4 regions of the Yersinia sp. 2541 StPb PI genome follow, and region 4 is predicted to be linked to each of the others. Evidence: predicted binding sites of a transcription regulator. Region 4 holds the regulator's gene; each other region holds the start of a gene.

Region 1 (3,197 bases), 660 kb from region 4:
CAATTATTTAAGCAGGCTAAGCTTGATGTAGTGATTCTGGAAGTGGGGCTGGGTGGACGTTTGGATGCGACCAATATAGTCGATTCTGATGTTGCGGCTATTACCAGTATTGCCATAGACCATACTGACTGGTTGGGCTTCGATCGAGAAAGCATTGGCCGCGAGAAGGCTGGTGTTTTCCGTGCGGGGAAACCTGCCGTGGTTGGCGAACCGGATATGCCGCAGTCGATTGCCGATGTTGCGGCGCAATTGGGGGCACAACTGTATCGCCGTGATGACGCATGGCGGTTTAGCCAACAACAGCCAGGTGAACAACAAGAAAATGCCTGGGATTGGCAGTGTGGCAACCATCATTGGACCAATCTACCCTTACCAAACGTACCTTTGGCAAATGCGGCGACAGCTTTGGCCGTATTGCACTATTCTGGCCTGCCTTTAAGCGATAAGGTTATTCGCCAGGGCTTGTTGGCTGCCAGTTTGCCAGGGCGTTTTCAGGTTGTCAGTGAGCAACCACTGCTGATTTTGGATGTAGCCCATAACCCGCATGCAGCACGTTATCTCACCGACAGGCTGGCTCGATTGCCAAAACACGGTAAAGTACGGGCTGTGGTAGGTATGCTATCAGATAAAGATATCGGCGGGACGCTGGCCTGTTTATCTGAACAAGTCGATGAATGGTACTGCGCGCCGCTTGAAGGGCCGCGTGGGGCGACGGCGGAGCAATTAGCCGGGCATTTGGAGTTATCACGCCAGTTTAGCGATGTAGAAACGGCCTGGCGTCAGGCTATGTTGGATGCAAAACCACAGGATGTGGTTATTGTCTGTGGTTCTTTCCATACTGTCGCTCATGTGATGGCTGTATTGGATTTATGACAGCCTGAATTTGTGACAACTTGAGTTTATCAAGGCATTGAATTGGGAGTGCGAGTGGCAAGTAAGTTCCAGAACCGTTTAGTCGGGACCATAATTCTGGTGGCGTTAGGCGTGATTGTGCTGCCGGGGCTACTGGATGGTAAAAAGAAGCATTATGAGGATGAGTTCGCCGCTATCCCATTAGTGCCAAAACCAGGTGATAGTCAGGAGATCGATGCGGTTGGTCCGGTCAGTCAACCTCTGCCTATTGCTCCACCGGAAGGTGCGGCGCAAGCCGTGGATGTCCCCAAAGATGATTCCGCCTCTCAGGCTGCTAATGATGCTGGTAACCCTCCGTCTGAACCGACTATCGTGGCACCGCCAGTGATACAGAGTAAGCCGGTTGAGGTGAAACCTGTTGAGAAGAAACCGGTTGAGGTCAAACCGCTACCGGTAGAGAAAAAACCGCAGGAAGTGAAACCTAAACCTGAGGTTAAACCGGACGTTCAGCCGGAAACTAAACCGGTCACAGAAGAAAAAGCACCGGTAGGGCAGGCTTATGTCGTCCAACTGGGCGCGTTGAAAAACGCAGCTAAAGTGAATGAAATCGTGGCGACGCTGCGCTTGTCAGGTCATCGGGCGTTTACGGTGCCTGCAACGCCGGTTCAAGGCCAAATAACCCGTGTGTATGTCGGGCCAGATGCGTCAAAACAAAAATTGCAATCTGCGCTGCCAGAGCTTAATTCATTAAGCGGCCTGAATGGGCAAGTTAAGCCCTATGGCACGGCGCGTTAAGGTTTATGCCGAGAGTTAAGATATCAGGGTGTACGGGGTTTTTGAGCTAAGTTTGTGCGGCGATTGTTGTTTTTAAAATCGCCGCACTTTAATTTGTCGCGGGTAAGAATTCCCCTACGCAAACGTTTTCTTTTTCTGTTAGAATTCGCCGCGAACAGGATGCAGCGGCGATTTCGTCATTGGAATAGTCATGGTCTGGATTGATTACGTCATTATAGGGATTATCGGATTTTCTGCATTGGTCAGCTTAATCCGGGGTTTTGTCCGTGAAGCATTGTCACTTGTAACATGGGGATGTGCGTTTTTTGTTGCCAGCCATTTTTACACTTACCTTGCTGTCTATTTCACGCGTTTTGAAGATGAAGTAGTTCGCAACGGAATTGCCATCGGCATTTTGTTCATCGCGACATTGATCGTCGGGGCTATTGTTAACTATGTGATTGGTTCGTTGGTTGAACGTACTGGTTTATCAGGAACTGACAGGGTGCTGGGTGTCTGTTTTGGCGCGCTGCGAGGTGTTCTGATAGTCTCTGCCATGCTGTTCTTTCTGGATACGTTTACCGGCTTCTCACAGAGTGTTGACTGGAAACAGTCACAATTAATCCCGCAGTTCAGTTATATAATCAGGTGGTTCTTTGACTACCTGCAGAGCACGTCGAGTTTCTTACCGAATCAATTACCGATTCGGAGCGGCTTATGAGGAAAAGACAACATGTGCGGTATTGTCGGTATCGCCGGTTTTGCACCGGTAAACCAGTCGATTTATGATGCGCTGACGGTGCTTCAGCACCGAGGCCAGGATGCTGCGGGCATCGTTACCATTGATGCCCATAATGGGTTCCGGCTGCGTAAAGCAAACGGCTTGGTGAAGGATGTATTTGAAACCCGGCATATGCTGCGCTTACAGGGGAATATGGGTATTGGCCATGTTCGTTACCCGACGGCTGGCAGTTCCAGTGCTTCCGAGGCTCAGCCTTTCTACGTTAACTCACCGTTTGGCATCACTCTCGCTCATAACGGTAATCTGACTAACGCTCACCAACTGAGAAAGAAATTATTCGAAGTTTCTCGCCGTCATGTGAACACCACTTCTGACTCGGAAATTTTGCTGAATATTTTTGCCAGTGAATTGGACCGTTTCCAACATTATCCATTGGAATCAGACAATATTTTTGCTGCTGTTGCCGCAACACATCAGTTGATCCGTGGGGCATACGCTTGTGTTGCGATGATTATCGGCCACGGGATGGTCGCGTTCCGTGACCCTAACGGTATTCGCCCGCTGGTTATTGGTAAACGCACGTTAGTTGATGGCCGCAATGAATATATGGTCGCTTCTGAAAGTGTGGCATTGGATACCCTTGGCTTTGAATTCCTGCGGGATGTTGCGCCGGGCGAAGCTGTGTATATCACGGAAAAAGGCCAGTTGTTTACCCGCCAGTGTGCTGAAAATCCGAAATACAATCCGTGCTTGTTTGAGTATGTGTATTTTGCTCGCCCAGACTCCTTTATGGATAAAATTTCTGTTTACAGTGCGCGCGTGCGCATGG
Region 2 (3,197 bases), 2.6 Mb from region 4:
ATGCGGATTATTCATACCTCCGAAATGGAATCTGGCCAGATATATATCCCGGTCATTAACTGGACTCTCTATCTGGCGGTGGTATTGGTTATTGTTGGCTTCGAACGTTCCAGTAACCTGGCGGCCGCGTACGGTATCGCCGTAACCGGTACCATGGTGATAACCAGTATTCTGTTCTGCATCGTGGCATTGAAAAACTGGCACTGGAATCGGGTATTTGTCGGCATCTTACTGGTGATTTTGCTGATTATCGATGTCCCTATGTTCTCTGCCAATGCGTTGAAATTGTTCTCCGGTGGTTGGTTGCCAGTGTCTCTGGGGCTGGTGATGTTTATCATCATGACGACCTGGAAAAGTGAACGTTTCGGTTTGCTGCGCCGTATGCATGAACACGGTAATTCACTGGAAGCGATGATTGCTTCATTGGAGAAATCCCCCCCAGTGCGGGTTACGGGTACTGCTGTGTATATGTCGCGCGCAATGAATGTCATTCCCTTCGCGCTGTTGCATAACCTTAAACATAATAAGGTGTTGCATGAACGGGTTGTGCTACTGACATTGCGAACTGAAGATGCGCCGTATGTGCACAATGTGAACCGGGTAACCATCGAACAACTCTCCCCGACGTTTTGGCGAGTGGTGGCCAGTTATGGTTGGCGTGAAACACCGAATGTGGAAGAAATCTTCCATCGCTGCGGCCTGGAGGGGTTGCCATGCCAGATGATGGAAACCTCATTCTTTATGTCCCATGAGTCGCTAATCCTTACCAAGCGGCCGTGGTACCTGTTCCTGCGCGGTAAGTTATTTATTGCGCTCAGTCGGAATGCGCTGCGTGCAGCTGACCAGTTTGAGATCCCACCGAATAGGGTGATTGAGCTTGGGACGCAGGTAGAGATTTAATCTGAAAGGCCGTTATGATTAACGGCCTTTTTTGTACCTATTCTTCTTCTTTTCCCACTGTTCAGCGAAACGTTTCGATGGCGATCACAATTTCATCAAATTGGGTTTGCCTTCTGCGGCTATTTTTCTAAACTCAGTATCAGCGAAACGTTTCGCTGTTGGAGTAGAAAATGAAAAAAGGCGCATTACTTAATTCTGATATTTCCGCTGTTATCTCCCGCCTGGGCCATACCGATCAGGTTGTGATAGGTGATGCGGGGCTGCCGATACCGGCAACCACCACACGTATCGATCTGGCACTGACACGAGGCGTCCCTGGATTTCTTCAGGTTCTTGAGGTGGTAACACAAGAAATGCAGGTTGAAAGTGCAGTCTTGGCGGAGGAGATCGTTAAAAATAATCCGCAACTCCATGAAGCGTTACTCGCGCAACTATCACAACTTGAGCAGCACCAGGGAAACCAAATTGTTTTGCGCTATATCAGCCATGAGGCTTTTAAAGAGCAAACCAAACAAAGCCGGGCAGTGATCCGTAGCGGGGAATGTTCCCCCTTTGCTAATGTCATTCTCTGTTCCGGCGTAACCTTCTGAGGCATTTATGCAACCTTTGCTGCAACTTAAAGGGATTGATAAAGCCTTTCCCGGCGTTAAAGCACTCTCCGGTGCCGCACTGAGTGTCTATCCCGGCAGGGTGATGGCACTGGTAGGCGAAAATGGCGCTGGAAAATCGACCATGATGAAAGTGCTGACCGGCATCTACAGTAAAGATGCTGGCAGTCAGTATTTTATGGGTAAGGAAGTGGCGTTTAATGGCCCAAAAGACTCGCAGGAAGCGGGCATTGGCATTATTCATCAGGAACTTAACCTGATTCCTCAATTAACTATCGCAGAAAACATCTTCTTAGGGCGTGAGTTTGTTAATCGTTTTGGCAGCATCGATTGGAAAAAGATGTATGCCGAAGCCGATTTACTGCTGGCGCGCCTTAATATCAGTTACAGCAGCCATCGGCTGGTGGGCGAGCTTTCCATTGGTGATCAGCAAATGGTGGAAATCGCCAAAGTGCTGAGCTTTGAATCCAAGGTGATCATTATGGATGAGCCAACCGATGCACTCACCGACACTGAAACCGCCTCTCTGTTTAATGTGATTAAAGAACTAAAAGCGGAAGGTCGCGGGATTGTTTATATCTCTCACCGGCTAAAAGAGATTTTTGAGATTTGCGACGACGTCACAGTATTCCGTGATGGGCAATTTATTGCCGAAAAACCGGTTGATAGTCTGACTGAAAACTCACTGATTGAGATGATGGTGGGCCGTAAGCTGGAAGAACAGTACCCGCGCTTGAATATACCCCGTGGTGAAAAGCGTTTGCAGGTCAAACAGCTATGCGGCCCGGGCGTCAAAAATGTCAGTTTCACTTTATACAGTGGCGAAATTTTGGGGGTTGCCGGTCTGATGGGGGCTGGTCGCACCGAGCTGATGAAAATCATCTATGGCGCGCTACCGCGTAAATCAGGTTTTGTGATGTTGGATGGCCGCGAAGTTGTCACCCATTCACCACAAGATGGTCTGGCAAATGGCATTGTCTATATTTCTGAAGACCGCAAACGGGATGGTTTGGTACTTGGAATGTCAGTTAAAGAGAATATGTCTTTGACTGCATTGCGTTATTTTAGCCGTTCAGGTGGTTCGCTCAAGCATGCTGAAGAGCAGCAGGCGGTATCGGATTTCATTCGTTTATTTAATATTAAAACACCTTCCATGGAACAACCTATTGGTTTGTTATCCGGTGGTAACCAGCAGAAAGTGGCTATTGCACGCGGTTTAATGACCCGTCCTAAAGTGTTGATCCTTGATGAACCTACCCGTGGTGTCGACGTCGGGGCTAAAAAAGAAATTTACCAATTAATCAACCAATTCAAACAAGAAGGGTTGAGCATCATTCTGGTTTCCTCAGAAATGCCGGAAGTGCTGGGCATGAGTGACCGCATTCTTGTGATGCATGAAGGCCAGCTAAGCGGCGAGTTCTCTATTGAACAGGCTACCCAGGAAGTGTTGATGGCGGCAGCCGTTGGCAAGCGTGATTTATTGAAAAATAATTTATTTACACTCTAAATAATTCGAGTTGCAGGAAGCTAACGCAAATGCGGCTTGAAATATGACGAGTAGAGCAGGAGTAATCAGATATGAGTTCCCAAGCTATCCAGACAAAACGCTGGTTCAGTAAAGAATGGTTATTAGAACAAAAATCACTGATTGCGCTGCTGGTGCTGATTGCTGTGGTTTCGTCACTAAGC
Region 3 (3,197 bases), 1.3 Mb from region 4:
GCAAAGCATATCGCTGAGCATGACAGAATCCGTCAGGCTAACACCATTGCCGTGTTCCTCTCCTTCGATGGTGAACTCAATACCCGCCCCATTATTGAGCTGCTATGGCAGCAACAAAAACAGGTTTATCTGCCGGTTTTGCACCCTTTCAGCCCCGGTAATTTATTATTTCTGCGTTATCGCCCTGATAGCACGCTTATCCGTAATCGCCTGAAAATCCTTGAACCACAATTAGATGTGCGAGAAGTTCTGCCACTAAACCAATTGGATATGGTAATAACCCCGTTAGTGGCGTTTGATAGCCTCGGGCAACGTTTAGGTATGGGTGGTGGCTTTTATGACCGTACGCTGCAACACTGGCAGCAAGGGCGCCCTTATCCTATTGGCCTGGCCCATGATTGCCAATGGGTAGAGCACTTGCCCTGTGAGCTTTGGGATGTACCATTGCCAGAGATAGTGACACCAACAAAAGTGTGGCAGTGGTAAGAGATAATCCTGCAAAATAAAAAAACACCCGATATTTTATAGATAGCGGGTGTTTAGTCATTCAATACAAATAGTTATTAGTAAAGCAAACGAGCACGGATAGTTCCCGGGATCGCCTTCATCGCCTGCAATGCTTTTTCTGCATTTTCCGCATCATCAGTCTCAACATCAATGACGACATAACCGATTTCAGCACTGGTTTGCAGATACTGTGCCGCAATGTTGACATTCTGTTCGGCAAAGATTTTGTTAATGCTGGTCAGGATGCCTGGGCGGTTCTCATGGATATGCAACAGACGGCGAGTATTATCGCCGTGAGCAGGCAGAGAAACCTCAGGGAAGTTGACCGCAGACAGCGTTGAGCCGTTGTCGGAATACTTCGCCAGCTTACCTGCCACTTCATCACCGATATTTTCCTGCGCTTCCTGAGTGGAACCACCAATATGTGGTGTTAGCAACACATTATCAAACTCGCACAAGGGTGAATTGAACGGGTCCTTATTAGTTGCAGGCTCTTCAGGGAATACGTCGATTGCCGCGCCTGCCAAATGATTGCTGGCCAACGCATCACATAAGGCCGGGATATCGACCACGGTACCGCGTGAGGCGTTAATCAGCATCGCACCCGGCTTCATCAGAGCCAACTGTTCAGGGCCAATCATGTTTTTAGTGGAGTGGTTTTCCGGCACATGCAGGCTAATCACATCACTCATATTCAGCAGATCAGACAGGTGACGCACCTGCTGTGCATTCCCTAACGACAGTTTATTTTCGATATCGTAGAAAAATACTTTCATCCCGACACTCTCTGCCAGAATCCCGAGTTGGGTACCGATATGACCATAACCGATAATGCCCAGCTTCTTGCCACGGGCTTCATAGGAACCCACCGCCAGCTTGTTCCACTCACCACGGTGAGCTTTGGCGTTAGCCGATGGAATGCCCCGGAACATCAGCAGTAACTCGCCCAGTACCATTTCAGCTACCGAACGGGTATTGGAGAAAGGTGCATTGAATACCGGCACACCGCGTTTGGTAGCCGCTTTTAAATCAACCTGATTGGTACCGATACAGAAACAACCTACTGCGACTAATTTTTCTGCTGCCGCAAAAACTTCTTCAGACAGATGCGTACGCGATCGAATGCCGATGAAGTGAGCATCTTTGATCGATGCTTTCAGTGATTCGGTGTCTAAGGCACCTTTATGATATTCAATATTGCTATAACCGGCTGCACGCAGATTATCAACCGTGCTCTGGTGCACCCCTTCCACTAACAGAAACTTAATTCTGTCTTTCTCCAGTGATACTTTTGCCATGTCCCCGACCCTATTTTCAGACTTCAGATGTGGCTGCCGCTATCGAATGAATCCGGTCAGCACCCTGTCAACATAACAAATATTACGCGGGCAGCAATACAAACGATTGCCTGCCAGCCAGCATAACAATCAGTGTCAATGTTAATTTATGGAATAAAAAACTGGCGTGAAGAGGGTTAATGGCAGGTTAATAAAACGAAATGAAGAAATGTGATATATATCACCAAATTTAGCGATTTTAAGAAAAGATATTTAAAGGCAAAAAAACTTTCAGGATGAAGTAGCGAACCTCATCCTGAGAGCGAGTTAACCGATCACTTTAATTTTATGGTCTTAACGCCGTCGGCAGTGCCAATCAGTGCCACATCAGCCCCCCGATTAGCAAATAGGCCGACCGTAACGACACCGGCAATACCATTGATTTTATTTTCTAACGCAATGGCATCCAAAATACTCAGATTGTGGACATCCAAAATAACGTTGCCGTTATCAGTCAGGACGTTCTGACGATACTCCGGTAAGCCACCCAGCTTAACCAGTTCACGAGCCACATAAGAGCGGGCCATTGGGATAACTTCAACCGGCAGCGGGAACTTACCCAGTATAGCAACCTGCTTGGACGCATCCGCGATGCAGATAAACTGACGAGCAATAGCAGCAATGATTTTCTCGCGGGTCAGCGCAGCACCACCGCCTTTGATCATCTGCATCTGGTCGTTAATTTCATCAGCGCCATCAACATAGATATCCAATACATCCACTTCATTACAATCGAATACGTGGATGCCGTAACTTTTCAGTTTGGCAGTAGAGGCATCAGAGCTGGAAACCGCCCCCTCTATCTGGCCTTTGATGGAGCCAAGTGCGTCAATAAAATGTGCTGCGGTCGAGCCAGTGCCGACCCCAACGATGGTACCAGGTTTTACATAATCTAATGCTGCCCAGCCCACTGCTTTTTTAAGTTCATCCTGAGTCATGGTAAGTTCACGCCTTGATGTGAAAGAAAACCTGAGGTCATTATAGAGCATCCGCAGTGGTGATTGTGTGAATAAAGCCAACTCGCGTGGTAGTTAATTCTAGCCGGATCACAGTTATGCCGGTTTATTTGTGGCTGACACCTTGGCATCCTGTCATAACAAACTGGCTAAAATGTGGCATAGTGCTGTATCGACTTAATATTTGGAGAGATGACTCCGATGAAACGCCCAGACTACCGTACGCTACAAGCGCTGGACGCGGTGATCCGTGAACGCGGTTTTGAACGCGCTGCACAAAAACTTTGCATCACCCAATCGGCGGTATCTCAACGCATCAAGCAGTTGGAGAATCTGTTTGGACAACCGCTGCTGGTGCGCACCGTGCCACCACGGCCTACCGAACAAGGGCAGAAAC
Region 4 (3,197 bases):
CATCACAACACCTATGTGGTTAATCTCAATAACTTGATTAAAGACACTGAGTTTGCGGGTAAGACGCTGGAAGAGATTGTAAAAACCGCTAATGGCGGGATCTTTAATAATGCGGCCCAAGTCTGGAACCACACCTTCTACTGGCACTGCCTGTCACCTAACGGCGGCGGCGAACCTACGGGCAAAGTTGCCGATGCCATTAATCAATCATTTGGTTCTTTTGCTGAATTTAAAGCACAATTTACTGATGCGGCAGTAAAAAACTTTGGTGCGGGCTGGACCTGGCTGGTTAAAAAAGCAGATGGCACACTGGCGATTGTCAGTACGTCTAATGCAGCAACTCCACTGACCACCAACGATAAACCAGTGTTAACCGTAGATGTGTGGGAACATGCTTACTATATTGATTACCGCAATGCGCGGCCAAAATACCTGGAAAACTTCTGGGCACTGGTTAACTGGTCTTTCGTTGAGAAAAATTTAGCCTGATACGGCAAGAAGAGTGACAACCCATCGTCGCATTACGCGTAAAAATAATTAAGGGCGGGATTAACCCGCCCTACTTATCACTTCACACCGGCAAGCGGTTTAATTAATTCATTACCGCCACGAAGCTAAAGACAATAATCATCGCCAGCGCACCAACAGTCGTAATCAGCGACATTTTCAGATTGGTATCCATAAAAACTCCTTAGCCGGTTAGTTTGTAGTAGGGAAAAGGCACATAGTTAGTGTGTTAAATTATTTTCCCACAGTTCAGAAAAAAAATCTTGTGCTCATTACGCACTTTATAACTTTGATTACCCCTTTCACTTTTCCTCCAGATCAGCCAAAATTCGCAGTTCATAACTGCATACCGACTAATAACGTCCAATAAATACTCTCAGACAATCAGCTGATTTAACTTCCCAGCCTAATATCGTGTTTTTGTCTGAGCGGTTTTCGGGTTATGCAGGCAAACGATTAACATAATACTTACCCTACTGTAACCGGTAAGCTTAGGAGTCATTCTTTTTATGGCAACGATTAAAGATGTGGCCAAACACGCGGGTGTGTCCACCACCACCGTTTCGCACGTTATCAACAAAACTCGTTTCGTCGCCGAGAATACCAAGGCTGCGGTGTGGGCTGCCATTAAAGAACTGCATTATTCACCCAGCGCTGTAGCCCGCAGTTTGAAAGTTAATCACACTAAATCAATTGGTTTACTGGCAACATCCAGCGAAGCGCCCTATTTTGCCGAAGTGATCGAAGCGGTCGAAAATAGTTGTTATAGCAAAGGTTATACCCTGATTTTATGTAATTCTCATAATAATCTGGACAAGCAAAAAGCTTATCTGGCGATGTTGGCACAAAAACGTGTCGATGGGTTGCTGGTGATGTGTTCAGAATATCCTGAGCAGCTACTCGGGATGTTGGAAGAATATCGCAATATCCCAATGGTCGTCATGGATTGGGGAACCGCACGGGGTGATTTTACTGACTCGATTATTGATAACGCTTTTGAAGGCGGCTATTTGGCGGGCCGTTACCTGATTGAGCGCGGTCATCGTGACATTGGGGCTATCCCCGGCCAGTTAGCCCGTAATACCGGTGGTGGCCGCCACCAGGGCTTCCTGAAAGCACTGGAAGAAGCAAATATTACCCTGCGTGATGAGTGGGTGGTCCAAGGGGATTTTGAACCGGAATCCGGTTATAAAGCGATGCATCAAATCCTGACACAAAAACATCGCCCAACGGCGGTGTTCTGTGGCGGCGATATTATGGCCATGGGCGCGATATGTGCTGCTGATGAGTTGGGCCTACGGGTACCACAAGATATTTCGGTGATCGGGTATGATAATGTGCGTAATGCGCGCTATTTCTCGCCGGCGCTAACCACTATTCACCAGCCCAAAGAGCGCTTGGGCGAAACGGCCTTTGCCATGTTACTTGACCGTATTGTCAGCAAACGTGAAGATTCGCAGACCATTGAGGTACACCCTAAACTGATTGAGCGCCGTTCTGTCGCTGATGGCCCGTTCCTCGATTATCGCCGTTAATCCTCTCCTGCCGGTAGTGTTTAGCTCTACCGGCGGCTAATCTTGCCTCATTAATCCTCAGTCATTGATTGATAACTCACTGTCATCTTTCAACCATTCGGTATTAAGTGTGACACTGTCACCTAGATATTCCAGCAGCCAGGCCAATGCTGGTGAATGGTTGTTCTGCTCCCAGGTCAAGCAACATGGACTATCGGGCAACGGTTCAGCCAGCGTCAGTGCCGCTAGCTTCCCTTGCTCAATCAACGGCGATACCATATGTGCCGGCACCATCCCGATGCACAATCCTGCACACAGGCAATCGATTCCCGTTGCCCAGTCCGGGGCGACCAATCGCTGCTGGTTTGCTAAAGTCCAGGTGTCACGTTTAGGTAAATTACGGGCGGTATCTTCCAGGCAAAGTGAGGGATAAGGCCGTAACTGATTATCGCTAAGTGGCTCGGTTAATTGGGCTAAAGGATGATCGACACTCACCACACAATGCCAGCTTAAAAAGCCCATATCGCGAAAGATGAACCGCCCACCGACCGGGATCGCGCGGGTCGCACCAATGGCCATTTCCGCCTGCCCATCCACCAGCGCATCCCACACACCGTTGAATACTTCATAGCGTACCCGCAGTTCAATATCAGGAAAATGTCGGTAAAAATCCAACACTAAACGGCGACTACGCTGTGGTTTAACAATTTTATCTATTACTATATTTAACTGCCCACGCCAACCATTCGCCACCTGTTGACACTGACGGCGTGTGTCATTCATTTTTTTGATAACATCTCGCGCATCTTTAATAAAAACCACGCCAGCTTCGGTTAATTCCACATCGCGATGACGTCGTTCAAACAACGGAACGGCCAACCACTCTTCCAACTGGCGCACCGTATAACTAATCGCAGACGGTACGCGGTGCAATTCTTGAGCAGCAGCACTGAAACTCCCAGTACGGGCTACTGCGTCCACCACATCCAGTGAATATTCAGACCACATAGTTTTTCACCTTTTTACATCACCAATTTGCTATCAAATTTTTTAATAGCATGGTGCAAATATTACCGTTTCACAACAGAATATCGCAGCGGATAGAATGCCCTCCGCAATTAATTTTCTATAACAGAAGTTTTGCCTGCAAAAATTATAATTTAGCCAACGTCATTG

Evidence for each region. The regulator PurR, encoded in region 4, represses purine synthesis genes. The targets are predictions, from matches to a motif close to CANGCAAACGTTTGCNTG.
Region 1: the regulator PurR is predicted to act here: its motif matches at 1,763-1,780, upstream of cvpA (colicin V production protein).
Region 2: the regulator PurR is predicted to act here: its motif matches at 1,041-1,058, upstream of rbsD (D-ribose pyranase).
Region 3: the regulator PurR is predicted to act here: its motif matches at 1,901-1,918, upstream of serA (phosphoglycerate dehydrogenase).

The regions. Positions count from the first base shown of each region.
Region 1 covers NZ_JAZGQB010000001.1:1,467,814-1,471,010, forward strand. Annotated here, with positions in the region: gene folC (bifunctional tetrahydrofolate synthase/dihydrofolate synthase) at 1-873, shown strand, start outside; gene dedD (cell division protein DedD) at 928-1,647, shown strand; gene cvpA (colicin V production protein) at 1,838-2,347, shown strand; gene purF (amidophosphoribosyltransferase) at 2,360-3,197, shown strand, end outside.
Region 2 covers NZ_JAZGQB010000001.1:4,735,431-4,738,627, reverse strand. Annotated here, with positions in the region: gene kup (low affinity potassium transporter Kup) at 1-900, shown strand, start outside; gene rbsD (D-ribose pyranase) at 1,071-1,490, shown strand; gene rbsA (ribose ABC transporter ATP-binding protein RbsA) at 1,498-3,015, shown strand; gene rbsC (ribose ABC transporter permease) at 3,087-3,197, shown strand, end outside.
Region 3 covers NZ_JAZGQB010000001.1:867,063-870,259, reverse strand. Annotated here, with positions in the region: gene V1953_RS03700 (5-formyltetrahydrofolate cyclo-ligase) at 1-486, shown strand, start outside; gene serA (phosphoglycerate dehydrogenase) at 564-1,805, opposite strand; gene rpiA (ribose-5-phosphate isomerase RpiA) at 2,120-2,782, opposite strand; gene V1953_RS03685 (LysR family transcriptional regulator ArgP) at 3,002-3,197, shown strand, end outside.
Region 4 covers NZ_JAZGQB010000001.1:2,129,690-2,132,886, reverse strand. Annotated here, with positions in the region: gene sodB (superoxide dismutase [Fe]) at 1-489, shown strand, start outside; gene cydH (cytochrome bd-I oxidase subunit CydH) at 593-682, opposite strand; gene purR (HTH-type transcriptional repressor PurR) at 1,017-2,042, shown strand; gene punR (DNA-binding transcriptional activator PunR) at 2,100-3,029, opposite strand.